3 regions of the Micromonospora sp. 050-3 genome follow, and region 2 is predicted to be linked to each of the others. Evidence: riboswitches for the same ligand, from Rfam matches in the RefSeq annotation. Region 2 holds a riboswitch; each other region holds the start of a gene.
What was found. A riboswitch is a leader RNA that binds a small molecule or an ion and turns the genes downstream of it on or off. The one in region 2 is predicted to bind cyclic di-AMP.
Positions count from the first base shown of each region.

Region 1: linked by a shared signal. The riboswitch ahead of ACLJOK_RS01225 (coiled-coil domain-containing protein) and the one ahead of ACLJOK_RS16350 (NlpC/P60 family protein) in region 2 are both predicted to bind cyclic di-AMP.
Region 3: linked by a shared signal. The riboswitch ahead of ACLJOK_RS26220 (C39 family peptidase) and the one ahead of ACLJOK_RS16350 (NlpC/P60 family protein) in region 2 are both predicted to bind cyclic di-AMP.

Region 1 covers NZ_JAJPVX010000001.1:244,910-254,308, forward strand. Annotated here, with positions in the region: gene ACLJOK_RS01185 (cellulose binding domain-containing protein) at 1-1,517, shown strand, start outside; gene ACLJOK_RS01190 (hypothetical protein) at 1,672-2,070, opposite strand; gene ACLJOK_RS01195 (hypothetical protein) at 2,241-2,381, opposite strand; gene ACLJOK_RS01200 (STAS domain-containing protein) at 2,767-3,129, shown strand; gene surE (5'/3'-nucleotidase SurE) at 3,148-3,975, opposite strand; gene ACLJOK_RS01210 (1-phosphofructokinase family hexose kinase) at 3,972-4,949, opposite strand; gene ACLJOK_RS01215 (SRPBCC family protein) at 5,140-5,607, shown strand; gene ACLJOK_RS01220 (hypothetical protein) at 5,684-6,223, opposite strand; gene ACLJOK_RS01225 (coiled-coil domain-containing protein) at 6,365-7,429, opposite strand; cyclic di-AMP (ydaO/yuaA leader) riboswitch at 7,435-7,566, opposite strand; gene ACLJOK_RS01230 (cation diffusion facilitator family transporter) at 7,710-8,627, opposite strand; gene ACLJOK_RS01235 (HelD family protein) at 8,735-9,399, opposite strand, start outside.
Region 2 covers NZ_JAJPVX010000002.1:301,464-310,862, forward strand. Annotated here, with positions in the region: gene ACLJOK_RS16340 (NlpC/P60 family protein) at 1-49, shown strand, start outside; gene ACLJOK_RS16345 (N-acetylmuramoyl-L-alanine amidase) at 105-2,087, opposite strand; cyclic di-AMP (ydaO/yuaA leader) riboswitch at 2,323-2,458, shown strand; gene ACLJOK_RS16350 (NlpC/P60 family protein) at 2,472-3,512, shown strand; gene dcd (dCTP deaminase) at 3,586-4,164, opposite strand; gene ACLJOK_RS16360 (pyridoxamine 5'-phosphate oxidase family protein) at 4,264-4,821, shown strand; tRNA gene ACLJOK_RS16365 (tRNA-Gly) at 5,074-5,147, shown strand; gene ACLJOK_RS16370 (SigE family RNA polymerase sigma factor) at 5,314-5,844, shown strand; gene ACLJOK_RS16375 (hypothetical protein) at 5,834-6,919, shown strand; gene ACLJOK_RS16380 (2'-5' RNA ligase family protein) at 7,008-7,538, opposite strand; gene ACLJOK_RS16385 (class I SAM-dependent methyltransferase) at 7,660-8,349, opposite strand; gene ACLJOK_RS16390 (LD-carboxypeptidase) at 8,437-9,375, opposite strand.
Region 3 covers NZ_JAJPVX010000002.1:2,422,098-2,431,496, reverse strand. Annotated here, with positions in the region: gene ACLJOK_RS26240 (ABC transporter ATP-binding protein) at 28-804, shown strand; gene ACLJOK_RS26235 (D-ribitol-5-phosphate cytidylyltransferase) at 951-2,468, shown strand; gene ACLJOK_RS26230 (CDP-glycerol glycerophosphotransferase family protein) at 2,502-4,172, shown strand; gene ACLJOK_RS26225 (alpha/beta hydrolase) at 4,177-4,923, opposite strand; gene ACLJOK_RS26220 (C39 family peptidase) at 5,056-5,904, opposite strand; cyclic di-AMP (ydaO/yuaA leader) riboswitch at 6,137-6,278, opposite strand; gene ACLJOK_RS26215 (hypothetical protein) at 6,563-7,333, opposite strand; gene ACLJOK_RS26210 (hypothetical protein) at 7,466-7,888, opposite strand; gene ACLJOK_RS26205 (acyltransferase family protein) at 7,981-9,216, opposite strand.

The sequences.
Region 1 (9,399 bases), on a different contig from region 2:
CCTGGTTGACCTTCGGTCTCAACCCGGCACCCCCGGAGGACGCGCCCAAGCTCGGCTGGATGAACGAGTCGGTGGAGATCGACCCGCACGACTCCAACCGCATGATGTACGGCACCGGCGCCACCATCTACGGCACCACCGACCTGACCAAGTGGGACACCGGCGGTCAGTTCACCCTCCGGCCGATGGTCCGGGGGCTGGAGGAGACCGCCGTCCTCGACCTGATCAGCCCGCCCAGCGGCGCACCCCTGATCAGCGCTCTCGGCGACGTCGGCGGCTTCCGACACACCGCCCTGGACGCGATCCCGTCGATGCTGTTCACCCAGCCGGTGTTCACGACCACCACCAGCCTGGACTACGCCGAGAGCAAGCCCGCGGTGCTGGTGCGAGCCGGCAACTTCACCGACGCCGACCGGCCCAACGACAGTCATGTCGCCTTCTCCACCGACGGCGGCGCCACCTGGTTCCAGGGCACCGAACCGTCCGGGGTCAACCAGGGCGGCACTGTGGCCGCCGCGGCAGACGGCAGCCGCTTCGTCTGGGCACCCGGCGACGCGGGCCAACGCGTTGTCCACTCGGTCGGTTTCGGCAACTCCTGGACAGCGTCGACCGGCATCCCGGCGAACGCCACCATCGAGTCCGACCGGGTCGACCCCACCCGGTTCTACGGCTTCAGCGGCGGGCGTCTTTACCTGAGCACCGACGGCGGGGCCAGCTTCACCCCGACGGCAGCGACCGGGCTGCCCACCACCGACGTGCGGTTCAAGGCCCTGCCGGGCCGGGCCGGCGAACTGTGGCTGGCCGGGCCCGGTGGTCTGTGGCGCTCCACCGACGCCGGCGCCAGCTTCACCAGGCTGGGTGGCGTCAGCGCCTCCGGCAACGTCGGTTTCGGCAAGGCGGCACCCGGGCGGACCAACCCCGCCGTGTTCCTCTACGGCACGGTGAACGGTCAACCGGGCGTGCACCGCTCCGACGACGCCGGCGCGACCTGGGTACGCGTCAACGACGACCGCCACCAGTACGGCAATCCGACCGAGGCGCTGACCGGCGACCCGCGTGTCCACGGTCGGGTCTACCTCGGCACCAACGGTCGCGGCATCCTGGTCGCCGACCCCACCAGCGGCGAGCCCCCGACCACGCCACCCCCGACCACTCCGCCCCCGACCACGCCACCCCCGACCACTCCGCCGCCGACCACCCCGCCGCCGTCCGCCGGTTGCGCGGCGACCTACCGGGTGACCGGCTCCTGGTCAGGCGGCTTCCAGGCCGAGCTGGCGGTCCGCAACACCGGAAGCGCCCCCATCGCTGGCTGGACGCTGGGCTGGACCTTCGCCGACGGCCAGCGCATCGACCAGCTCTGGGGCGGCACCCACACCCAGACCGGGGCCGTCGTGTCGGTTCGGGACAGCGGCTGGAACGGCGCGCTCGCCGCCGGGGCCAGCACCACCGCCGGTCTCCTCGGCTCGTGGACCGGCAGCAACACGTCCCCCGCCGCCGTCACCTGCACGAGTCGCTGAGCGGGTGATCCGGGCCGGGACCCCGGATCACCATCAGACACCGGTCCGCCGGGCCGCCTGAGGGGTCCGGCACCCGGCGGACCGGTCCACCCCAGCACCCACTGCGGGCCCCGCTCGACCTGAGTCGATCGGGGCCCGCAGTGGGTGCTGTCGGTCAGATGGCGGGGGAGTTGGGACGGTCGACGTCGACGAAGTCCACGTCGTCGACGGCGCGGTCGTCCCGGCTGCCGGCGGCCCGAGCGGCGGAGCCGACAGCCCAGCCGACCGCCGCGCCGACGAGTGCGGCGCCGATCAGGAGCGTCCAGGGCAGTGCCGGCTGGCGGCCGGCGAGCGCGTCGAAGGCCAGCGAGGCACGGCGGCGCGCCTCGTCGGCAGCGGATCCCACCAGGTCGCCCGCCCCGTCGGCGAGGTCGCTGCTGTTCTGGCGGGCCGAGCGGGCGGTGTCCCGCACGCTGTCCCCGGCGTAGCTGACGGCCGAGAGCAGGTGCTCCCAAGCCTGGTCCGCAATCCGCTCCGGCTTGCTGCGACGGTCCAGCAGGTTGGTTCCGAACATCGTGGTTACCTCCTCAGGTGCCGAAGCCGCCGGCCACTTCGGACTTCGGCGTCTTTCCAGCGCGTCACGGTGTCGCCTACCCCGCAGTGCCCCGCGTCAGCCGGACGCAAACCCCGACCTCCGCGCAGCACCGGTAGCTCGGCGCTCCGGAGCCCGGCGTGCCAGCCGACTCAGCGCACCGCTGAGACGGCGACACCTCGGGCGAAGTCGTCGTCATCGTCGTCATCATCGCCTCCGCCACCGAAACCGCAGGCCAGGACGAGGGCGAGTAGAACACCGACGCCGGCCAGTCCGGCAAGTCGCTTGATCATTGAAGATCCTCTCCGTCGCGTGGTGTCCCGGCCGATGCTAGGGCGTGTCGGCAACCGGCGGCGCGGATCGCGCCGGCCAGCGGTGGGCGACACGCCGACGGCACACGGGGCAGGCGTACGTCCTGAGCCGCTTGTCGGGTGCGCCGGGTCCGGACCGCTACCCTGGTTCGGCGGTGCGTCGGTCACGACCGATCGGCGGTGCTCAGATAACGAAAAGTCTTGAGTAATCAGATACTGAAAAGTACGGATATGGGTCGCTTTGTGGGCCCGGATCCGCGAATTGCTCATCCCGAGGGGTGGCGACCGAGGCCGTCGGAGGAATACTCTCGGTCGCGGCCCGCGTACTGATGAGGCGCCCGGGGGACGGGCGGGTGGAGGTGCTCGCGTGAGCCTGTCGATCGTGAAGTCGGTTCTGTCCGGTGGTGTCGTGGAGATAGCCCCGCGGGGCGAGATCGACGTCGACACAGCGTACGAGGTGCGCGAAGCGATCGCAGAGGTGCTGGCCAAGGGCCGCCCGCTGCGCATCGAACTCAACATGAGGTTGGTCACCTTCATCGACTCGGTCGGCATCAGCGCCATGGTCGCCGGCTTCCAGACAGCCGAGGTCAGCGACGTCAAGCTGGTGGTCACCGAGCCGAGCCGGTTCGTGCACCGACAGCTCTGGGTGACCGGCCTGCTCGGCCTCTTCGGCGCCCCGGAGCCCTACTTCGCCGGCGCTGCCACCCCCGAGGTGCTGCCCGGCGCCTGAGCGCACCGGGCGTCTCTGTCAGGGCTGCTCGTCCAGACCGGTCAGGTCGATGTCGGTCGCCTCGGTGACCGCTCGGATGGCCGTCACCGACGCGTACCCGGCGGCGAGCAACGCCACGTCCGTGCCCGGCTGCGCGGCCTGCCCCGGCTCCTCCAGCGAGGTACGGACGAACCCGTGGCCGGATTCGGCCACCGTCATCTGCACCTGACCGAAGCTGGCCAGGGTCCCGCGCCGCACCCCGCGCAGCTGCCCGTGCGGCAGGTCCGGGGTGTTCACGTTGAGCACGCTCTCCATCGGCGCGGAGGTCAACCGGGGGAGCAGATCCAGGGCGACCCGCGCGGCGGTGCTCCAGTGCCGCTCGGCGTCGCGTACCCGGGCGGCGGCGTCCACGGCGGCGCCACCGCTCGCGGCCGTCGCCTCGCCGGCGGAGAGCACGTCCAGGGAGACCGCCATTGCCCGGCAGCCGTTGGTGGCGGCGGTGAACGCGGCGCCCACGGTCCCGGAGTGCAGCACCGCCCGGCCGGCGTTGGCGCCCCGGTTGACGCCGGAGAGCACCACCGACGGCGGTGGGCCGAACGCCCCGTGCAGGGCGATCAGCGTGATGAAGCCCGGTGACCCGGCGACCCCGTACGCCGGCACACCCGCCAGGTCCGGCAGCGGGTGCTCGTTCACGACGACTCGCCCGTCGCGTTCCATCGCGCTCATCGCGGCGCTGGTGCCGCTCGCCTCCTCCATCGGCGCGGCCACCACCACGTCCAGGCCTCGCTGCCGGGCAGCCCAGGCCAGTGCCTGGATGCCCGGCGCCGCGATCCCGTCGTCATTGGTGATCAACACCCGAACTGTCATCGCTCGACCACCCGCTCGGCCAACTCGTCCGGGGTGGTCCGCTCCTGTTGCCGGCTGTCCGCCGGCACCAGCCGGACGCGGTCCACCAGGCCGGTGATCGAGTCCAGCCGCCCGGTGCCCAGGCCGTGCCGGGTCACGTTCAGCGCGCCAGCGGCGGCGCCGGTGCGAATGGCGGTCCGAATGTCACCGCCCCTGGCCACGACGGCCGCCACTCCGGCGGTCATCGAGTCACCCGCGCCACGCGGGTCGGCGGCCTCCAGCCTCGGCATCTCGACCTGGAACAGTTCCCCGTCGATGAGCGCCAACGCTGGCTGGTCGGCGCGGCTCACCACCACAGTCTCGGCGCCGCCCGCGTGCAGCTCGTACATGGCCCGGGTCAACTCCTCGGTGTCGTCGCTGCGGGCGCGACCGTCGCGGATCAACTCCTCGTGACTCACCTTGAGGAAGAACACCCCGCTCTCCAGCACCGAACCGAGGTGATCGCCGGAGAGGTCCACCACCACCCGGCCGCCGTTCGCGCCGAGGTCGGCGGCGAAGCGTCGGTACAGGTCGGCTGGTACGAGCCACGGTTCGTTCGGCCCACTGAGGATGCTCACCGAGGCCCGCAGGCCCTCGCCGAGGGCGAGGTTGTACAGCTCGTCTATCTCATGCCGGCTCAGCGGCTGCCCGGGCACGTCGGCGATCTCCTGCCGGGAGCCCTCGCGGCGATCGTGCACGTATCCGCCGCTGCCGGAGTCACGGACCACCACCTTGAGGTCCACGCCCTCGCTGACCAGCAGCGGCTCCAGCACCTGGCCGATCTCACCGCCGAGGGCGGCGCACAGCACCACGTCGACACCGAGGGAGATCACCATCCGGGCCTGCCAGACGCCCTGCCCGCCGGGGTGCAGGTGCAGCTCGGGGTGGTCGTTGGGCTGGTCCACGGTCACCGTCAGCTGTGGAGTGGGTGCGAAGACCATCACGTGCCCACTCATCAGTCGTCGCCGTTCATGCTGGCCGCCCTCCGGCATCTTCGGAAGATTTTGTACTAACCGACCTTAATGGCGCAGGGGGTGACAGGTCGCCGCATCTGCCCGGTCCGGCGCGGCGCTGAGGGGACGTGGGGCGTTGCCAGCCAGACATCGGTACGGGACGATCGGGCGACCAACGACGGCAGGAGACGGTGTGCTCAGCAGCGATACCTTCAGCTACACCGTCCAGGCCCGGTGCTCACCCGCCGAGGCGGCGGCGTTGCTCAGCGACCTGACCCGGCAGGGCGAGCTGCATCCGCTGATCGTCCGGGTCCGCCGGGTGCCGCCCCGACCCGGCGCCCAGGCCAGCTACACGATCAACGACCAGTTGGCGGCCGGTCCGCTGCGCTTCCGGACCACCTACCACGCGGACGTGCTGATCAGCGAGGCCGACGAGATCGTCATGGTCGCCCGTCAGTGGCCGGCCACCACAGTGCGCAACCACACCCGACTACGCGCCGAACCGGACGGCCTGGTCCGCATCGACGTCGAGATCACCCTGACCGCGCCGACGCCACTGTTCCGGTACGCGTTCCGCCAGGCCCAAGCCGCCCACCTGGCCCTAGCCACCCGCCTGGGCACGGCCCTAGACCGCACCAGCACCCCCCCAAACCCGGCCTGACCCGCCCCGCCGGCTCACGTGCCCAGCCTCGCCCTTGCTCGCCGATCATGGAGTTGTGGTGGGCGACGAAGTTCGTTTATCGGTCTGAACCAGGCACCATTACTCCATGATCGACGGGATGGGGGAGGGGAGATCGCGGGCGGGTTGGGCGGGGGGCGGGACGGCGGCCCCACGGCTTGTAGGTGGACAGCACCGTCGCGATGATCATGAGGCTGGTCGACACCGCCGGCGCGATGACCAGGTCGGCGCGATCCCGTGCGGGCAGGGCAGCGCCGACCACTCCGGCGTGGCGCAGGTTCGGGGTGAGCAGGAACAGCACCAGTCCGACCATCACAGTGGTGAGCACGAGCTTGACCAGCACCCAGCGGTGGCGCAGCAGGCCCCACGGGGTGAGCAGCGAGCTGGCGACTCCGATCAGCCAGACCAGGACGCTCAGCGGCGCGAACAGCACCGTGCCGACCAGGGCCGTGACCGGATAGACCACAGCCGGGTCGGCGCCCCGCTGCACGGCGATGCCGAGGGTGAGCAGCACCAGGTCGGTGCCGAGCCAGCCGAGTGAGGTGACGAGGTGCAGGGTGAGCAGCGCCTTGCGGGTGGTGGGTCGGATCCGAGGCATACCGCGATGCTGCCCGCCGACCGCGGCCGGGTCGTCCGACGAGCGACGACATCAGGGGTACGCCCGGCGACGTAGCCGGGCCCGGACGCACGTGATGCCTGTGAGTCATCACGACGGCTCACAGGCATCACGACGCGTGGGTCAGTAGACCGACAGGTGTACGTGGTTGGTGTGGTCGGTGGACGGGGTGCCGTGCGCCCCGCTGTACGACTTCCACCCGCTGCTGGGCAGCCAGATCTGCCTGTACCAGATCACGTAGAGCACGGCGAGCCGGTCCGCGTTGCGGATGAAGTACGCCGCCAGGTTGTTGCCGTACGTCTTGTCGCCGCCGGTGGCGTTCCCGCCGAAGCCGCCCTTCTGCGCCGCGAAGTCGCACGCCCGGCCCTTCGGGTGTTCACCGGAGCCGCTGGGGCGGTGGCACGAGACGTACCGGGTGAAGCCCGCGGCCTTGGCCTGGTTGAGCGCGTGCAGGGTGCGTGGGGTGATGCAGCCGCTGGCCGGGGTGGGGTCGTTGACGCTGCACGACTCGGAGGGCCAGGAGCCGTCCGAGTTGCGCGGCGCGGCCGTCGCGTTGGCGCTGGAGGTGCCCCGGTTGGAGTCGGTGTCGGCGGTGGTCTGCGGCTTGGGTGTGGTGGCCACGGTCAGGGCCCGTTCGGCCTGGTCCTTGCGCTTGGCCATCACCGCGACCTGCTTGCGCTGTTCGTTGATCTCGCCGTCCAGGGCGACCCGGGTGCGGTTGGCCTTGTCCTTGCTGTTCAGCAGGTCGCGCAGCACCCGGTCCTCGTTGGCCGCCACAGCGTCAAGCGCGGCCGCCCGGTCCATGAAGCCTTCCGGAGTGTTGCTGTTGAGCAGCGCCGACATCGCACCGAGCCGACCGGTGCGGTAGGCCACTTCGGCGATCTCGCCGACCTTGCCGTTGCGCTGGTCGATCTCGACCTCAATGGTCTTCAGCTGGGTGGCGAGTTGCTTCTGCCGTTGCACCGAGGTGTCCAGGGCGCGCTTCGCATCCAGGTAGCCCTTGCTGGCCGCCTCGAGTTGGGCGCGCAAAGCCGGGGTGCCGCCCTCCTCGTCGGAGTCGGGTGCGGCGGCCCGCTGGCCGGTCGGGGGAGCGGCCGAGGCGGTGCCGGCCGGAAGCGCGACGCCGAGGGCGAACATCGCGACGATCAGGGCCGCCAGTCGGGCGGCGGGTGGTCGTGCTGGTGCCACTGCGCATGTCCTTCCGTCAGCCGCCGACCGGGTTAGCTGACGGGTTCGGGACGGAAGATCCCTACCGCTGACGCGGATGCACCCCAGGAACATGGTTCCCCGGTTCGCCCAGCTGGGCGATTAGGCGGCGACCACCACCGGCGCCGGGAGGGCGCCGCCTGGTGGAGGCCGGGACCGAGCCTACCGGTGCCGATGGGGCCGCTGCAGCCAATGTGACGGACGGTGCGTGCGTCACCACGGAAAATTACGACGAAAGTCGAGGAATGCTCCGAAGCCGCACTCACCACTCGATGGAGCCACACGCTCCGGAGGCGGCGCCGGGCTCGATCTGCAACGTCGCGTGCTCGATGCGGAAGTCGTCGTGCAGGGCCGTACGCGCCGCGGTGAGCACCGCACCGACCTCCGCGCCGGGTGCCATGGTCAGGTGAGCGGAGGCCACCTCCATGCCCGAGGTGAGCGTCCAGACGTGCAGGTCGTGCACCTCGACGACACCGGGGACGGCGGCCAGCCGGTCGTGCACGGCGGTCACCTGGAGGTGCTCCGGGGCGGCCTGCACCAGGATGCGGATGGCGGCGCGGGCCAGCCGCCAGGTGCGCGGCAGGATGAACACGCCGATGGCGACCGCTACCAGGGGGTCGGCCCACCACCAGTCGGTGACGGTGATGAGCAGCGCCGCGCCGATGACGCCGAGCGAGCCGAGCAGGTCACCGAGCACCTCCAGGTAAGCGCCCTGGAGGTTGATGCTCTCGCGGGCACCGGCGCGCAGCAGCGCGAAGGCGGCGATGTTCGCGAGCAGGCCGAGCACTGCCACCGCGAGCATCGGGCCGGCGATGACCTGGTGCGGGTCGCCGAAACGGCGGATCGCCTCGATCACCACGTAGATGGCGACGCCGGAGAGCAGGACGGCGTTGGCCAGCGCGGCGAGCACCTCGAGTCGATAGAGCCCGAAGGTGCGCTGCGGGTCGCCGGTGGCCCGCCGGGTCGCCGTGATGGCGGCGAGGGCCATCCCGATGCCGAGCACGTCGGTGAACATGTGCCCGGCGTCGGAGAGCAGGGCGAGCGAGCCGGTGTGCAGGGCGACCACCGCCTCGACCACCATCAGGGTGGCGAGCAGCCCGAATGCCGCCCAGAGTCGACCTCGGTGCTGGTGTGCGGCATTGGCGACGGACCCATGGTGGTGGTCATGACCTGCGCCCACGAGAACCACCTTCCGCCGCTGGTCGGGACCCGGTCAAATATATGTTCACATCGCAATGTGTGCAAGTGTGCGGGCGGCGCCCTCCCGCTGGCGGCAGTCCGCACCTGTCAGCCGGTCGGGTCGATGGTGGTGAGCCGCTGGGTGGCCCGGGAAAGCGCCACGTACAGGGTGCGCACCCCGGCGCCCGGATCCGCCCGGATCTCGCTCGGGGCGACCAGCACCACTCCGTCGTACTCCATGCCCTTGGCCTCGAGGCTGGTCACCACCTGCAACCTCGGCGCGCTGAGCGCGCCGAGCCAACCGGCGACCTCGTCCCGGCGGGGGACCGGCGTGATCACCCCGACCGTGCCTTCCACCTCGGCCAGCAGGCCGGCGGCGGCCTCCACTGTCGCGGTCTCCAACCCCGTCGCGGGCACCACCAGCTCGATCGGCTCGACGCCGGTGGAGCGCACGGCGGTCGGCAGTGGCAGGTCCGGGTAGAGCCGGCGGATCTCCGCCGCCGCCACCGCGAAGATCTCCGCCGAGTTGCGGTAGTTGGTGGTGAGCGTGAAGTCGTGTCGCTTGCGCCGGCCCAGCGCCTGGTCGCGGGCTCGGGTCAGCTCCTCCGGATCGCCGGTCCACGCGGTCTGCGCGGGATCGCCCACAACTGTCCAGGAGGCCAGTCGGCCGCGTCGACCGATCATCCGCCACTGCATCGGCGAGACGTCCTGCGCCTCGTCCACCACCACGTGCGCGTACTCCCGGTAGTCCTCCGGACGCTCCCGGGCCGCCG
Region 2 (9,399 bases):
GTCCAGCATCAACACCATGCCTGTCGCCGGGTTCCGCAGACCTGGCTGACCCACCTCGCGCAACACGAAGGCCCCCGGTCACCGACCGGGGGCCTTCGTGGTTCTCAGCGGGGCGCGCCGACCGGGGACGGCAGCAGCTGCACGTCGGCGAGGTCGACGTACATGATCCGGTGGCCGAACTGGATCTGCGCGTACCGGTTCTTGCCGCGAATCACCGTCCAGTCGCCGGGCGAGGAGCCGTCGAACGTGCTGGCCCGGTAGTACTCGCCGGCCAGCACCGCGCCGACGGCGTACCGCTGCCCGGCCGCCAGGGTGTACTGGAGCGGCGAGATTGTCTGGTAGGGCACCCCTTCCGGGTACGCGGACTGCTCCGGGTACGCCCGTCCGTAGACCGGAATGGTGGTCCGTCCGGGCTTCGGCGTGGCCACCACGCCGACGGTCCAGCTGGCGGTCGGCGCGGACGCCGGGTTGTGGAACCAGGCCCGCTGCCCGAGGTACCAGATCGCCGTCCAGTCGCCCTGTCGTCCGGCCAGCGCGTACGTCTGCCCGGCGGACGCCCGGGCCCCGTGGTCCGACACGACCATCGTGTTCGGGCTGCCGTCCGGACGGAGCGCGATGTCGTTGACCAGCGGCGCGTCCGCGGACGGCGCGCTGCGCAGCACCACCGACGAGGAGCCACGCGGCGCGCAGGGCACGCCCGCGGTGACGCAGCCGGTGAACGCCGGCTGGTTGGTGGCGTAGTCCGGGTCGATCCGGACCAGCCCGGTGGCCGGGGTGCCGGTGTCCAGTCGAGGTGCGTGCAGCAGGTCGAAGTAGTGCGTCCAGTCCCAGTACGGGCCCGGATCCCAGTGCATCCCCCGCACGTTCGAGGCGATGGTGCCGGGCACGTTGTCGTGGCCGATGATGTGCTGGCGGTCCAGTGGGATGCCCAGCCGCAGCGCCAGGTGCCGGACCAGCTTCGCCGAGGTCCGGTACATCGCCTCGGTGTACCAGGTGCCCTGCGCCGCGAAGCCCTCGTGCTCCAGCCCGATCGACTTCGCGTTGACGTACCAGTTGCCGGCGTGCCAGCCGACGTCCTTGGTCTTCACGTGCTGGGCGATGTGCCCGTCGACCGAACGCAGCGAGTAGTGCCAGCTCACGTAGGTCGGATCCTGGACGAGTTGCAGGGTCGTGGCCCAACTCGCCTCGGTGTCGTGGATGACGATGTACTCGATCTTCTGCCGCGCGGGTCGGTCGGAGAGGTCGTGGTTGCCGTAGTCCCCGTCGCCGAACGCTTCGTAGGGCGCCGGGATCCATTCGCAGGAGATGGTGCGGGGGCACTCCACACCGTCCGGGCGGGCCAGCCGGCGCAGGCCCAGCCGGTCCAACCAGGAACGCTCGGGCCGTACCGCACGGGCCGGCAGGGTGATCCGCTGGCCGTCGTCGGTCACCCGGGCTTCGCCAGCGCCGATGGTGGTGAAGACCTCGTCGGCGAAGGCCGCCGCGGCGTCGGCGCTGTCCGCGCCCGAGTAGCGGGCCACCGCGCCGTACCAGGCCGCCGGGTCGGTGTCCGCGCCGACCGGCGCGCCCAGATCCCTCTGGTACGCGCTCAGCAGCGCGGCCCCACCCCGGATGTTGAGGCCCGCGTCGGTGCGCAGTGCCTCGGGGGTGGCGCCGGTCAACGCGGCGGCGGCGTCAACGGTCTGCAACGCGGCGGTGGACGGCGCGGGGGCCTCGACCGGGCGGGGCGCGGGCACCCGGGCGGGACGGGAGTCGTCGCCGCGTGGATCCTCGGCACCGGCGTCGTGGTGGCCCCGCCCGGGTAGGGCGGCCACGTGCCGGGCGTCGGTCAAATGCATCGGGCCGTAGCCGCCACTGGTGCTCGGTGTGCCGGCGTTGGTGTCCCAGCGCGACTCCAGGTAGGAGACGCCGAGCAGCACGACGGCCGGCACTCCGTACTCGGTGGCCGCTGCGGCGTACTGCTGCTGGCGGTCGGTGGTGGGCGCGGCGGCGGCCGGGCCGACGGAGAGTGGCACCGTTGTCGCGGCGGCGACCACTGTGGCGGCGAGCAGTGCGCGCCAGCCGGCCGACAGGGTTGGATGGTGCATCGAACCCCCTAGATTCTCGCGGAGTGAGGTCAGGTCACCATCGCGCCGTCCGGGAGGTCACGTCAATACCTTTCTATCTATCGAAGTGGATGGAAAGAATTCTTCACACACTGTCGGTGACCTCGTCCAATCCGTACGGAGTGTCACGGCCGCACGGGTTGCGGATCGGTAACAGGCGTCTCTACTCTGGTCATTTGTCGGCCCGACAGCAGCTCCGCCCAGCCCGGGCGGTAACGGACCGACACCGCCGAGTCGTTTCCGAGCGAACCGGGGACCCAGGTCCCTCGGGGTGAATCCGCAGCCACTGCGGTAGGGCGCCGACTTCCCGCCCGAACCCGTCAGCTAACCCGGTAGGCGGTCAGGAAGAAGGAGTACGAGACCCCGGTGGCACTCCATGCCCCGCGGCCGTCGTCCGAGCGGTCGGCATCAGCCGGCCCGACGTCGATCGTGCCGCGCCCACGCTGGTCCCGCTTCACCACCGCTCTCGCCGCGCTGGCCGGCATCGCCGTCGTCCTGACCGGCAGTGCCACGGCGGCCCACGCCGACCCGTCCGTCGCCGAGATCGAGCGCCAGATCGACGCCGACTGGAACAAGCTCGAACCGATCATCGAACGGCACAACGCCACCCGCACCGACCTCGCCGCGAAGCGCAAGCAGGCCGACGCGCTGGCCGCCCGGATCACTCCGCTGGAGCGCCAGGTCGACGCCGCGATGGACAAGGTCAGCGCCCTGGCCGTACGCGCCTACAAGGGCGAGAACGTCTCGACGGTCAACGCGGTGCTGGGCAGCCGGTCGCCCAGCGAGGTCGTCGGCCAGCTCGAAATGCTCGACCGCTTCGCGCACAACCAGCAGAAGGACGTACGCCAGGTGGCCGACCTGCGCGACCAGTTGGCCGCGCAGAAGGCGCCGCTGGACGAGATGGTGGCCCAGCTGACCCGCACCGAAGCTCAGCTGGCGGCGAAGAAGAAGCAGATCAACGACGAGATCGACCGCCTGCAGAAGCTGCGTCTCAAGGTGTACGGCAGCGGCGGCGGCGGTCCACTGCGCCCGGCGCCCTGCCCGGGCAGCTACCCCGGCGGCGCTGCGGGCACCGCTGTCAAGTTCGCCTGCGCACAGATCGGCAAGCCCTACGTCTGGGGTGCCGAGGGCCCGAATTCGTACGACTGCTCCGGGCTGATGCTGGCCGCCTGGGCGAAGGCCGGCGTGTCGCTGCCGCACAACGCCGCCGCGCAGAGCCGGGTCACGAAGAACGTCAGCAAGGGCGACCTGCGCCCCGGCGACCTGGTCTTCTACTACAGCGACATCCACCACGTCGGCATGTACGTCGGCGGCGGCTGGGTGGTGCACGCCTCGCAGGCCGGTCAACCGGTCAAGATGAAGAAGGTCGATGACGGCCCGATCCACAGCTACGGCCGCCCAGGCTGACCCTGGGTGACCGAAGGGCCCGTCGCGATTCGTCGCGGCGGGCCCTCGTCGTCTTGTTGCTAGCGGGTGAACCTCAGCGGGTGGGCCAGGTGCGCCAGTGCTGCCAGGCGCGGCTGGGTGTTGGCCCCCGCTGGCCCTGGTAACGCGAGCCGTAGACCACCGAGCCGTACGGGTGCTCGGCCGGCGAGGAGAGCCGGAAGATGCAGAGCTGCCCGATCTTCATGCCCGGCCACAGGGTGATCGGCAGGTTCGCCACGTTCGAGAGTTCCAGCGTCACGTGGCCGGAGAATCCCGGGTCGATGAAGCCGGCGGTGGAGTGCGTGAGCAGCCCGAGCCGCCCCAGGGAGCTCTTGCCCTCCAGCCGGCCGGCGAGCTGGTCACCCAGCGAGATGACCTCCAGCGTCGAGGCGAGCACGAACTCCCCCGGGTGCAGCACGAACGGCTCACCGTCGGGGACCTCGACCACCGATGTCAGGTCGTCCTGCTGCATGGCCGGATCGATGTGGGTGTAGAGGTGGTTGTTGAAGACCCGGAACAGCCGGTCGAGTCGGACGTCGATGCTGGACGGTTGGACCAGGGTGGGCTCGAACGGTTCCAGGCCCAGCGTGCCGGCCTTGATCTCGGAGACCAGGTCGCGGTCGGAGAGCAGCATCGGACCACCATAGCCGCGCTGCCAAAAGTGGCCGGATTCGGTGCCGGTGACCAGCGCGTCGAGGTCGCTGCTCGTACATTTGTTCGATAGAATGCCCACATGGCTTCCTGGTCCGAATTCGCCGCCGACGAGCCCCGACTCGCCGACGGGATCCGCGTTCTCCTCCAGCAATACGGGCCGGGCTTCGGCTATCTGGCCACGGTCCGCGCCGACGGCGGGCCCCGCGTCCATCCGGTCTCCCCGGTCATCACCGCCGAGGGGCTGTTCTGCTTCATCATCGACTCACCCAAGCGCCGCGACCTTGAACGTGACGGCCGTTACGCGCTGCACTCGTTCCCTGCTGAGGAGAGCGACGACGAGGCGTACGTGGCGGGGCGGGCCCGTCCGGTGACCGATCCGGTCCGGGTCGCGCAGCTGGCGCAGAGCGCCCGGGCGGAGCCGCAGGTCGACTGGCGGCTCTTCGAGTTCACCGTCGACGTGGCGATGCTCACCCGCCGCGAGCAGCACATCGCGGGCATTCCGGGCCTCCCGCCTGGTCGGCCGGCCGTTCGGGTCTGGCTCGACCCAAACGCCCCGTCGGCGGTGGCCGCGCCCCTCGCCGTCCCGCAGGCGCGCCCGACCCGCCTCAGCCGTGACGTCCAGTACACGGCCGCCTGACCACAGTCGGAAGATCATCGGTGCCGGCTCCGTCGTACCGGAGTCGGCACCGGGCGTCCGCGCGGGCCCCGCGCCCCGCCACCCGGGAAGATCAACTCGGCTTCCGCAATATCGCGGTGTCCCGGCGATCCGGATGCCCCGACTTCCAGGAAACCGAGTGGATCAACACGGCGGCACGGTCCGCGGACAGCCGCGGCCGGCGGGGGTGCCTGGGTGCACGGGCCCGACGACTCGGGTACAGTGGTGCCGCTTGCGGGTGTAGTTCAATGGCAGAACATCAGCTTCCCAAGCTGACAGTGCGGGTTCGATTCCCGTCACCCGCTCCACTGCGAAGGCCCTGGCCAGGACGAGAGTCCCAGCCAGGGCCTTCGATGCTGTTGCGGCCAGCAGCGCTCGCGGCCGACAAGACCCTGAACGCCCCGAACCCCGGCCGTCCGTGCGTTAACCTCGCTGGCCCTCCACAGCGTTCAAGTGGTGGGAGGTACACACACGATGCAACGACCTCGGGACCTGGTGCCACCGGAAGGCTTCGCCGAGTTCGTCGCGGCGCGCTCCGATGCACTGCTGCGTTCGGCCTGGTTGCTTACCGGTGATGCCGGGCGGGCCGAGGACCTGTTGCAGACGGTCCTGGCGGACGTCTGGCGGCGCTGGGCCACGATCAAGAGTGCCGGGCATCCCGAGGCGTACCTGCGCCGAGCGTTGTTCACCACCTACGTCTCGTGGTGGCGGCGCTGGCGCAGTGAGATTCCGAGCCAGCCACCGGACGAGCCCTCCCGTGGCGACATGGCCGGTGAGTCCGCCGATCGGGACGCGGTACGCCGCGCGTTGGCCCGGCTCAGCCGGCAGCAGCGGGCGATCGTGGTGCTCCGCTACGTCGAGGACCTGACGGTGCAGCGGACAGCGGAAGTGCTCGGCTGCTCGCACAACACGGTCAAGGTGCAGGCCTTCCGTGCCCTACGGATTCTGCGTACCGATCCGAATCTTGAGCTGTTCGCCGCCTGGAGGTCGAGAAGTGACGCGTGAGGATGAGGACATCAGGCTCCTGTTGACCAACGCCGTACCCCCGCTGACGCCGCCACCAGATCGGGTTGTCGAGGTGGCCAGGCGGGTCCGCCGGCACCGGCAGCGCCTGATCGGGAGCGCCGCGCTCGCCGTTGCCGTTGCCGTGGCCGTTGGGCTGGGCGTCGGAGGGGCGCAGATCCTCACCGATGGCAACCGTGCCCCCTCGATGGCGGGCGATTCCGGCGGACAGGGGCAGTGGACTTCGTGCGTCGAGGCTGCACCGGAGATGGTCAAGCGCGGCTTCAATGTCCGGACCGAGGAGGCAGCCGCCCTGCCCCGCCTCGGCGATGACTTCATCCCCGCCGAGGCCGTCATCTGCCGGCTGGAGCAACGCGCTAACGGGGGCGAGGACGTGCTGGTGGCGGAACAGCGCAGCGACGACGCCGCCGCTCTCGCCGCCCTCGCCGCCGTGCTCCGCCTGCCTGATGCGCCACAGAATCCCGGCGGCCTCTGCCGGGCGAACCTGCAGATGGCGCCCTGGCTCGCGCTCGTCGACGCGGAGGGCCGGTGGACACGGCCCGGCATACCACTCGCTACCTGCCACAACCATCTCCCCGACACGGTCAGTGAAGCCCTTCATGCCCTGCCGCTGACCACCGTGGCAACCCATCAGCTCGCCGAGTCGCCCACGGCGGGCTGCGACATGACAGCGCTGGCGAGGACGAGCGACCCTGACGCCCGTCCCGGGGCCCTGCCGGAGCCGCTCCCCGCCGGGCAGCAGGTCCGCCTCTGCGTCTACGACGTGCCGGAGAATCGGCAGGGAAGCCGCATGCCAGCCGGCGACTTCGCGCACGGGACGGTGCTGCCGGAGGACCGACGGGCAGCGATCGAGGGTGCGCTGCGCTCGTCCGGGCCGGCGAACCCGTGCAACACCCACGCCAGCCGCTTCGCGGTGCTGAGTCCGTTGACCGGCAGCGGTCCGCACACCTACGTCGAACTCGACGGCTGCCGTCGAGTCACAATGGGAGCCGCTCCTGATCCTGTGATCAACGCGCAGGGCGACGCCGCACTGATCGCGCTGATCGACAAGCCGTGACCTGTTGGGCGGGGCGTCCGGGGAAATCCGGCCACCGGCCGCGCCTGGAGGTCATGCCGAGATCGCTTGTAGCCCGTACCAGCCGCCGCTAAGGGTGGGTGCCCAACCGGAACTCACAGACGGTGCGCCACGGGCTGACGTCAGGTGTTCCGGCGATGAGCCGGACCCTGTCGACGGCCGCGTTGATCGGCAGGTGCGCGGAGACAGTTTCCGCGGCGTGGCTCAGCACGGGCTTGGCGGCGTCGTGACCAATGGTCAGGTGCGGCACCACGTCGCTGTGCGCCCCGGCGTACGGGGGTGCCTCGGGAAACCGTTGCCACACTGCCTTGGTGAGGTCGCGGAAGGGCAGGTCTGGCTGCGGGGCAAGCCAGACGACCGCGTCACCGAACCAGTCGACGTGCGTCAGTGCGACGTCGAACCGTGGTATCCCGGCAAAGGTCTCGCGCAGCGCCGCCAGGGCCTGCTCATTGATCTGTTGCGGCGACAGGAACGGGTAGAGGACGGTCACGTGCGCCGGCACGCCCCACGAGGCGGCCGGGTCGAGCGATGACCGGAACCGGCCCACCGCGTCCTCGGCCTCGGGTATCGGCACGATGAGCGCCGTCTGTGTCGGTTCCATCCCTGCAGTTTCCAACCACGGCCGGTGCCGGTCCACCGGATTCACCACCCGCCGGGCGGTCCGCACCCACCAAACGTCGGGCAGCAGGAGAGTCAGACAGGCGTGGTGTGCAGGAACCCTTTTAGTTCCGAGAACGCATTCGGGCAGCGAGAAAGGACGGCCGTTCGGTGAGGCGGGCGTAGGCGTCCTCGTTGACCTTGCGGAGTTCGACGCGCGGCCGTGGCTCGACGAGCTTCTCCAGTAGGAATCCGGCGTCCAGGAGTTCGCCGAGGAATGTTTCCAGCGTCATCCGCTGGAAGTGGAGGGCGCCCGGCCCGTGCGGCAGATCGACCCAGGAATCGTCGTAGTAGGAGCCGCCGAAGTGTCGCCAGTCAGCCGTCGGATGGGTGGTCGAGATGACGAGCCAGCCGGCGGGACGTAGCACCCGACGCATCTCGGTGAGCAACTGCCGCCGGTTCGTCAGATGGCCGATGACCAGCGCGCAGACGACCCCGTCGAAGGACGCGTCAGCGGCAAAGTCCAATGGCCGCTCCAGGTCGTGCAGGCGCAACTGCGCCTGAACGGCACGTGAGTGCGCATGGCGGAGCAGTGTGGCGCTTGCGTCGATGCCAGTCACCCGGGCGCCCCGCGCCAACAGTTCAGCCGCATAGTGACCGGCACCGCAACCGACATCGAGGATGTCCGTACCGGCGACGTCACCAGCGAGCGCCAGCATTGCCGGCCGATCGGTGTACGCGTTGTAGGGGCTGGTGGTCGCGTTCTGTGCGAAGAATTCACCGAGCTCGTCGTGGTACCCGGTCCCCGTCGGCATCCGAGCACGATCCCCGACCGCTCAGCGGATCCGCAACCGGTTTCGCCCGGCGGCACGCCCCTGGCCCTCATAGTTGTCGGAAAGCTCCTATCGGTAGTCGGCGAAGATGCGACGCTCCACGCCATCAACGGTGACCGGGCCGCCGTGGGGAAGGATCCACTGCGGTCTGGTGTGGCCGAATGGCACGCCAACGCAGATGACCGCTTCGGGGTTGTAGTGGTTCACCACGCTGACGACCGTGTCCCGCTGCTGCTCGCGGAGGCGTGCCCGATCCGCGGCCGCGGGTCGACGGTCGTGGTCGGAGACCGGCGGACGGGCGACCAGGACCGCGTCGACGGCGCTGAGGAGACCGCGTTCACCCAGTGATCGGACGATCCAGCCGACCTCGCGGGCGGGGAGAAGCTCCTCCGACGTCTCGATCATCAGAACCCCGCCGTTCACGACCTCCGGAGGAAACGGGAAGCGCCCCGCCGTCAGGATCCACTGGATGACGTCCAGACAGCCACCCCAGGTGGGGCCGGTGACTGCGCGGCGCGGCCCGTACCAGCTCCACGGCTCCGTCGGTTCGCGCTCTCCGAAGGACTTCAACGCCTGCGGATCTGCCCAGTCGATGCCGATGTCCTCGGACTCACCCGGATCGGTGATCTCCAGCCGCTCCCCGGTGAGTAACGCCGCTCGCAGCGACCGGACGTGGATGTCATCGACGGCAGGCCCGGGGCCAAGGTGCACCTGGGAGGATCCGCCGTAGAAGCTGGCGATACCGAGGCCCCACAGCCAGTGGTGCAGGTTGGTGTTGTCGCTGGTGCCGAGGAACGGCTTCGGGTCGGCTCGGGCCAGGTCGGCGTCCAGGTGGGGGATGACAGTGATCTGGTCGTCGCCTCCGACGACGGCGAGAATGCCGCGTACCTGGGGATCCGCGAAGGCGGCGTTGATGTCCGCCGCCCGCGCTGCCGCGCTCGCGCTTACCTGGCGGGTGGTGGGGTATTCGACCGGAACGAGGCCGGTCAGGTCGGCGAGCCGTCGCATGGCCTGCTCGTGGATCTCGGGATA
Region 3 (9,399 bases), 2.1 Mb from region 2:
GACGCCCCCGTTGAGGCGAGCGCGACGATGACCCGAAACCAGGAGCGCATCCCGACAGTGGTCGTGGACGACGCGCACATCATCTACCGGGTGCACCAGGGCGCCGCCGGTGGCACCACGCCGGTGGCCGCGCTGCGCCGGCTCGTGAAGCGCACCCACGCGCCGAACGTCCGGGAGGTGCACGCGGTCAAGGGCATCTCCTTCACCGCGTACCGGGGCGAGGCGATCGGGCTGATCGGCAGCAACGGCTCCGGCAAGTCCACCATCCTGCGGGCCATCGCCGGCCTTCTGCCGGTGAACCGGGGCGCCATCCACACCCAGGGGCAGCCGTCCCTGCTGGGCGTCAACGCCGCCCTGCTCAACGACCTCTCCGGGGAGCGCAACGTCACCCTCGGCTGCCTGGCCATGGGCATGCACCCCGACGACGTGGCCAAGCAGGCCGCGGGGATCATCGACTTCTCCGGGATCAACGAGCGGGGCGACTTCGCCAGCCTGCCGATGCGCACGTACTCGTCGGGCATGGCGGCCCGGCTGCGGTTCTCCATCGCCGCCGCCAAGAAGCACGACGTGCTGCTGATCGACGAGGCGCTCGCCACCGGCGACAAGGGCTTCCGCAAGCGCAGCGAGCAGCGCGTGCGGGAGCTGCGGGAGGGTGCGGGAACGGTGTTCCTGGTCAGCCACCAGCTCTCCTCGGTACGGGACACCTGCGAACGGACGATCTGGCTGGAGTCGGGCGTCATCCGGATGGATGGCCCCACCGACGAGGTCATCCGGGCGTACGAGGCGTACGCGAACAGCAAGTAGGGTTCCGGCGAACGTCCGGCATCGACATGACACCCGAGGACCGCGTCGCCCGCGTTGGGGCGACGCGGTCCGCGCGTTAAGGTTCATTCCGTCGCCGCTCGGGCGGAACCTTCCGTTAACGCATCCCTGAGAGTGAGGATCCGGCAATGACGCAGGACCAGACCACTGGCCCGGACGCCGAAGCGGAGACCCCGACGCCGTGGCGGCCCTCGCGGACAGTGGCGGTGGTTCTGGCCGGCGGCACCGGGACCCGGCTGGGCCTCGGCATCCCGAAGCAACTGCTGAAGATCGCCGGTAAGCCGATCATCGAGCACACCCTGGCGGTCTTCGAGGCGGCACCGGAGATCGACGAGATCATCGTGCTGATGGCCACCGGCCACGTCGAGGACGCCCAGCAGATCGTCGAGAAGGCCGGCCTGCGCAAGGTCACCAAGGTGATCGAGGGCGGTGACACCCGCAACGCGACCACCCGGATCGCGCTGGACGCGGTCGGCCCGGAAGACTGCAACATCCTCTTCCACGACGCGGTGCGCCCGCTGCTCAGCGGCCGGATCGTGCGTGAGTGCGTCAACGCGCTCTGGAGCTACGACGCCGTGGACGTGGCCATCCCCTCCGCGGACACGATCATCCAGGTCGACGAGAACGACTGCATCACCGACATCCCGGTACGCTCCCGGCTGCGCCGTGGCCAGACCCCGCAGGCGTTCCGCTCCCCCACGATCCGGGCGGCGTACCAGATCGCCGAGGACGACAGGGACTTCGCCGCCACCGACGACTGCGGCGTGGTGCTGCGCTACCTGCCCGGCACCCCGATCAAGGTGATCGACGGTTCGGACGAGAACATCAAGGTCACCCACCCGGTCGACGTGCACCTGGCGGACAAGCTCTTCCAGCTCGCCGCGGCGCAGGCGCCCCGGCTGACCGACCACCGCAGCTACAGCGAGGAGCTGACCGGCCGGACCATCGTGGTGTTCGGCGGCAGCTACGGCATCGGCCACGAGTTGACCGAGCTGGCCCGGCGCTACGGCGCCCAGGTCTTTCCGTTCAGCCGTTCCAGCACCGGCACCCACGTGGAGCGGGCCGAGGACGTCGAGGCCGCGCTGACGACCGCCTTCGAGGCCACCGGCCGGATCGACCACGTGGTGGTCACCGCCGGCATCCTGGAGAAGGGCGCCCTCGCCGAGATGGACGAGGAAACCATGGACCGGCTGCTCCAGGTCAACTTCGTCGGCCCGGTGACCATCGCCCGCCAGGCCCTGCCGTACCTCCAGCAGACCAAGGGCCAGCTGCTGCTCTACACCTCCAGCTCCTACACCCGGGGCCGGGCCCGCTACGCGCTCTACTCGGCCACCAAGGCCGCCCTGGTCAACCTCACCCAGGCGCTCGCCGACGAGTGGGCAGACGTGGGTGTTCGCGTCAACTGCATCAATCCGGAGCGCACCGCCACCCCGATGCGGACGCGGGCCTTCGGCGAGGAGCCGGAGCACACCCTGCTCGCCGCTGAGGCCGTCGCCCAGTCGTCGCTGGACGTGCTGATCTCCGACCTGACCGGCCAGGTGATCGACGTACGCCGGGCACCCGGCGACGGGCCCACGCCGAGCGTGCCGGCCCAGTCCGGGTCCGGTCGGTTCGAGACGCCAGCCGGCGCGACGTCCGCCAACTGACCCCGGCGGCTGCGGAACCACGAACGGAGCGACATGCGCGGCGACCTGGTCCGAAAGCTGGCCGCCCGGTGCCTGACCACCGGGTTGGCCGTGCTGGCCTTTGTCGTGCTGGCGCTGACCGGCGCCACCGGCTGGGGGCTGGCGTTGGCCGTCGCCGCGCTGGCCGCCTCGGCCGCCGAACAGCGGATCCGGCCCAGCGCCGACCTGGTGGCGGAGACCGCGTTGATCGCCGCGGCGATCCTGGTCGGTTACTCCCGGCGGTTGGACGGCGGGCTCAACCTCGCGCTGGTCGCCACCGGGCTGGTCCTGCTGGGGCTGGTGCTGCTGGTGGGGCCCCTGCGCACCGCCGGCAGTCTGGAGATCCGGGCGGCAAATCTGCGGGTACGCGCCTGGACGCCGCTGATCACCGACCGGCTCGGCACGGCTCTGCTCGGGCTGCTCGCCGCCCTGGCGCTCGCCGCCGCGCTCGCCCTGCCGGCCGGTGTGGCGCTGGCCGCCAGCCTGCTGGTCGGCGCGGGCGCCGGGGCGGTCGCGCTGGAGCTGGCCCGGCGGCGGTTCCGGCCGCGAGCCGGTGGCGGGTCGGTGGCCGCCGCGCTGCGCCGGCACCAGCCGGAGTTCCTGCTCTACTTCTCCGCGCCTCCCGGCTCGGAATACCAGGTCACCATGTGGCTGCCGTACCTGGAACGGATCGGCCGACCGTTCCTGGTCGTGCTGCGTGAGCCGGAGTTCCTGGCTCCGATCGCGGCGGCCACCGACGTACCGGTGGTCTACTGCCCCACCCTGGCGGCCATGGACGAGGCGTTGGTGCCGAGCCTGCGGGCGGCGTTCTACGTCAACCACGGTGCGAAGAACAGCCACTGCGTCCGCTTCACCCAGCTCACCCACATCCAGCTGCACCACGGCGACAGCGACAAGGCGCCGAGCGCCAACCCGGTGTCGGGGATCTTCGACCGGATCTTCGTGGCCGGGCAGGCGGCGATCGACAGGTACGCCCGCGCCGGAGTGCAGATCCCGGCGGACAAGTTCGTGGTGGTGGGTCGCCCGCAGGTCGAGTCGATCGAGGTACGCCCGGAGCCCGCGCGAGGGTTGGCGCACCCGACGGTGCTCTACACGCCGACCTGGACCGGGCACCACGCCGACGCCGACTACTGCTCGCTGCCGGTGGCCGACAAACTGTTGCGCCGACTGTTGGAGCGCGGCGCGACGGTGATCCTGCGGGCCCATCCGTACACCGCGCAGAACCCGGCATCGGCCCGCCAACTGGGCCGCCTGACCGAGCTGCTCGTCGCCGACCGGGCCCGCACCGGCCGCCAGCACGTGGTCGGCGCGGCGGCTCGGGAGCTGAGCCTGACCGAGTGCGTCAACTCCGCCGACGCGCTGGTTTCCGACGTGTCCGGCGTGATCTCGGATTTCCTCTACTCCGGCAAGCCGTACGCGGTCGCCGACATGGGCGACGAGGGCGACCGGTTCGTGGAGCGGTTCCCGCTGGCCGGGTCGGGTTACGTGCTGCGCCGGGACATGTCCAACGTGGACGAGGTGCTGACCGCGCTGCTGGACACCGACCCGCTGGCCGAGGCCCGCTGGGCCACCCGCCGCCGCTACCTGGGTGACTTCCCGGCCGAGTCGTACGCCGAGGCGTTCCTGACCGCCGCCCGCCGGGAGCTGGCACCGGCCGAGACACTGACCGCGTCCACACCGGCGTAGCCGCTCAGCGATACGGGTCGAGCAACGCCAGCACTGCGGCCGGGTCCTCCACGTGCGCGTTATGCCCGAGGCCGGGGAGGGTGGCGACCGGTACGCCGTACTCCTTGAGCTGTTCGTCGGTGACCATCGGGTCGTTCTCGCCGCGCGCCAGCACCACCGGCACGTCGGTCGCCGCCAGCAGCGCGGCCAGGTCGGGCTCGCCGACGGCGAAGGCGGCCGGGTCCATGGCGAGGCGCCACCGGCCGTCGACCTGGCGCAGCCCGGCGTCCACCACCGGGTGGTCGGGCGAGACCAAGCCGGCCAGCCCGGCGACCCGCAGGTAGCGGCGCGCCGCTTCGGTGCGGCTGGCGAACCAGCTCACCGGGCGGGCGGCGACCTCGGCGGCGCGGGTCAGCTCAGCGGGTGACCAGAGCGCCTTGATGCCCAGCCCGACCACAGCGTCCACCGGCGTCCCGGCCTCGCGGGCGGCCAGCGCCAGGCCGACCACCCCACCCAGCGAGTGCCCGAGCACCACCAGCCGGTCGTCGGGAGCGAGTGCCTGCGCGATCTGCTGGGCGAAGCCCACGAAGGAGTACGACGGCAGCGGCGACGCCCAGCCGTGGCCGGCGAGGTCCGGTGCCAGCCACCGCCCGGGCCAGTGCTGCTCGAGGTACGGCGCCCAGGGCAACCACACGTCCCCGGTCGCCCCCATGCCGTGCAGCAGCAGCAGGACCGGCCTGCGGCCGGCGTGACCACCCGTTTTCTCCACCACGGCCGCAGTCTCCCATGGTTCACGGCCTGGTACGAGAGCCGTCGATGACGGTTACGGCGGACCGCGCGGACAAACGCCGCGGGCGCCGGCCCCTTGTGGAGGACGGCGCCCGCGGCGGTCAGTGTGCCCGGGTCAGGCGGAGTAGCCCCGGCTGGCGATCCAGTTGGCCAGGTCGATCGTGGTGATCCAGTACGACGGGTCGGCCGGGTTCGCCGAGTCGGCGATCCGCACGGTGCGACCGTTGTCCTTGTAGCCCACGACGGCGATGTAGTGCCCGCCACCGTAGGAGTGCCAGCTGCCGTCGGTGTCGGTGGCGTCCCCGACGACGTTGGCCACCACGCCCCGCCCGTCGGTGATGGCCTTCACCACGTCGGCCTGGAGCCGGTCCATCTGAGCCGGGCTGGGCGCGCCGAGGAACATCCGGGTCCGGTACGGGGAGCCCTTCACCTCGGCGTTGAGCACCCGGGTGGTGTCCTCGGCCGAGTTGGTGCCCATCTCGGTGGTGCCCAGCTCGGCGCCGAGCTCCTCCTGGGTGCGGTCGATGCCAGCGGCGCTGAGCGCGTTGCGGGTGGCCGCCGGACCGCAGTTGTAGTAGGTGTTCTGCGCCTCGTAGTCGTAGTCGAGCACCTTGGTCGCGGGCGGCTTCGGCGGCTGCGGCTTGCGGGTCAGGTCAGGGTTGCTGCTGGCCTTGGCCGCGGGGGACGCGGCGCTGGTGGCCGGGGCGGCGGTGGTCGGCGCGGCGCTGGCCGAGGGGGACGCGTCCCGGACATCGCCGCGGGAGGCGGCGACGTCGCTGCGCATCTCGGCGACAGTGGTCGCGGTGCGCTGGCCGGCCGGGGCGTCGTCGGCAGTGGTGAGCAGGGCGCCGGTGGTGGTGGCGATCGCGAGGGCCGCGGCGGACGCGGCGACGATCTGGTACGGGCGCTCGGTGGCGAGGCGGCGGAGCTGACGCTTCAGGGTGTGCTTCACGGGGTCCTCCACGGGTCGGGGGGAGAGCGGCACACCGGGGCCGGACCGGCATCCGGGCAGGCGCCAGCGCGCGGACCGTGGTCCGCGGATGGTGAACCGCTCAGGGGAACGCCCGGCGCGGCCGGGCGGGAAAGGCGATGACCCGGGGGTCAGCTCACCGTCACTGGACGAATGAGCGGGTGCACCGCCGCGCCGTGGAGGCGAGGGAACAACCGAGGGGTGGAAAGGTGCTGCACGAGGACGGGACTCCTTCCGACACCGCCTACCGGGTTAGCTGACGGATTCGGGCGGGAAGATCGCCCTACCGCGGGCCGTGGCTCGCGGATTCACCCCAGACTTACTGATGGGTCCCCGGCTCGTTGATCACGATTAAGCGGGTCGATGCGGCGTCGCGTCTTGCGATCGGTTACCGCACCGGACGAGACGACACTACTGGCGTCTCAGCGCCCTGCCAAGCCAGGTTCACCTGCGTAAACCCCAATTGGCGCGACAATTTCTGCGCGTATTGCCGATGATGTGACTCGATGGGACAACCGGTTGCGGTGACGCCTACGGGCGACAACCGGACAGGCCGCAAAGAACGCGACCACAATCGCGGGAACAATGCCGCCGATCGCGCCGCACGTCCGATTTCGCAATGGGGTGACCGGCCTCACATCACGGATTGGGCTCAACCCACCCGGGCCGGGCGCCACAGTGCCACGACGGCGGGACGCAACGCCCCGGCCACCGTCCGACGCGCGGGCACCGGGGCGGGGCGGAGCCGGGCCGCCGCCGCGTACGCCTCCTCGGCGAGGGCACGAGCCGACTCGGCGGCCAACTCCGCGTCGCGCCAGGCGGCCCGCTCACGGTCGGCGGCCACCTGGTAGTCGGCCAGCCGCGCATCCCGGATCACCCGGCTGATCAGCACCTCCTGCTCGACCGGGTGTCGCCGGGGATCCCAGCCGCGCCGGTGCCCGAACACGTCGCCGAGCTGTGCCATGGTCAGGTCGCCCCGCCAGTACGCCGCCATCGCCGCTCGGTGCAGATAGCGTTCCCGGGCGGCGTACTCGGCGGGGGTGTGCGGGGTCTGTGGGGTGGGCAGTGTCCCGACGCCCGCGAAGCGGCGCGTGGCGGTGTCCGCCTCGTCGTACCCGATCCAGGCCCGCTCCAGCTGCTCCTGAGCGGTCAGCCAGGCGGCGCGCCACCGCTTGGCGGTGGTGGCCGCGCCGGCCGCGGCGACGGCCACCTCCTCGGCGTAGCGGCGCAGGTCGACGGCCTCGGCGGCGGCCAGCTCCCGAGGAGTGGGCCCGGCCGGGAGCGGGTCGTCAGTGGGCCGGTCCCGTTCGGGGCGGGCGGCCAGCACGGTGAGCAGGCCCAGGGTCAGCAGGAACAGCGTCGACCAGATGGCGGCGGCCTGCGGCACCTCGGTTACGAACTGGTAGAAGACGACGGTCTCCATGGTCGGCACCTCGGGGAGAGAGCAGTGCGATGGGGAGCCGCGCCGGCCAACGGGCCACTGTGGGCCACGGGTCGGCGGGTCCGGGAGCTGTGGGTCGACAGGGCGCGGTGACGGGACGGTCGTCCCGGTGGCTCAGCGCCCGGGTGGGGCCCGGGAAGCCCGACCGCTCGGACCGTCGACGAGGGGCAGCCGGTCAGATTCGGCAGCGCGGACCGACAGCACGCCGGACGCGATGGTGCCCTGATCGCCGGGGAGCGCCACCGGCATGTCGACCGACCAGGTCGGGACCGGCTCCTCGGTGACCTCCGGAGGTATCGCCGGGGCCGGGCGGGCCGCACCGGGTGCTCCGGCGAGCCAGCAGGAGGCCGCCAGCGACCCGGCGGCGACCGAGGCCGACACCGCACTCGACGTTGGCACCGGGCCGGGCGTTGACGAGGCGGCCGTGGCCGGGCCTGCGCCGAGCGCCAGGGCCGCGACGACGGCGAGGCTGGTCAGCACCCGAGTCGCCCAGCGCGCCACCCACCACAGCGGACAGGTGAACGCGACCGGAAGCACGTCCCCACGCTACCGTCGCGCCGAGCCTGGCGCACCGACCACGGGCGTGTCGAACTACGCCGCGCCGACCCCTTTGACCAGGGTGGACGCTGTCAGCTCAGGTCGACGTACGTTGATCGAGCGCCGGTCTGACCGACAGCGCCGGCAGGTCCGTCGACCTCACCGCGGGCGCTGCTTCCGAGGTCTCGCGCGCCATCGTCGCCGGCCGCGCGTTGTCGGGGAACGGGCGCCGGACGGGCCGCACGGCGCGGCGCGAGCCGGCGCATCATCGGGGTTTCGACGAAGCGGTGCAACAGCCCGGCGAGGATCAGGGTCGCCGCCAGGAAGCCGAACACCACGGCCGGGCCACGCCAGCCCGCGAAGCCGATCCCCCAGGTTCCGCTCCAGCGCAGCACGCTCGTCATCACCAGCACGTGCACCAGGTAGAACGCGAACGAGACCTCACCGAGCCAGACCAGCGGCCGGGACCGCCACGGCGAGCGCCGACCCCGCACGTCCGCGTCCGCGGCAGCGGTGATCACCAACAGGTACGCGACAGCGAGCAGCGTGGTCCACAGCTCGGCGCGGATCCACTGCGCGGCCACCACCCAGGTGACCAGGAAGATCCCGGTGGCCACGGCCAGGTTGGGACCACGCCAGAGCCGGCGGCGCATCAACTCGGCAGCCACCGCGCCCAACCAGAACTCCAGCGACCGTACCGGCGGGAAGATCTGGGTGAACCACCAGCGGCTCACCTCCGGCACCAACTCCTGCGCCGGCCAGAGCGCGAGGATCAGCAGCGGCAGCGCGACGATCAGCGCCCAGAGCACCTTCGGTCGGGCCCGGCGCAGCAGCGGCAGCGCCAGCGGCAGACAGAGGTAGAAGAAGAACTCGCAGGACAGCGACCAGCTGACCGTGTTGATGCTGTAGAACCAGCCCGGCCGGGGATCCCACGCCTGCAACAGCAGCAGGTTCTCCAACGCCGCCGCCGGCAGGACCGGGTCGGCGAAATACCAGGCGACGCCCAGCGTCGCCGCGAACAGCACCAGGTGGTTCGGGTAGATCTTGGCAATCCGTCGCCGCCAGAAGGTACGCCGGGAGTCCCCCTCGCGGGCCGACCAGACCAGCACGAACCCGCTGAGGATGAAGAAGAACTGCACCCCGGAGAGGCCCAGGGTGAACAGCTCGTCAACCACTGCCTTGTAGTCCGGCTCGGCGATGATCCGCATGGTGCCGGCGTGAAAGCCGAAGACCAGCAGAGCGGCGATCCACCGCAGCCCGGTCAGCGAGGGCAGCCGGGGCGGGGCGGGTGCGGGTCGGGCGGCCGACATCGCGGCGACGCTCGTCATGCCGGGATCCCGGCGCTCGGCAGGGTCACCAGCACTGTCGTAGCCTCCTCGGCGCGGCGTCGGACGGCGCGACGGCGACGCCCACGACGACCCGGCAGGGCCGCACCGAGGCACCCTACCGGGTCACTCCCGGGTGAACCGGACGCATCCCACCCGCCCCACCAGCCCGCGTTTCCCCGGCCG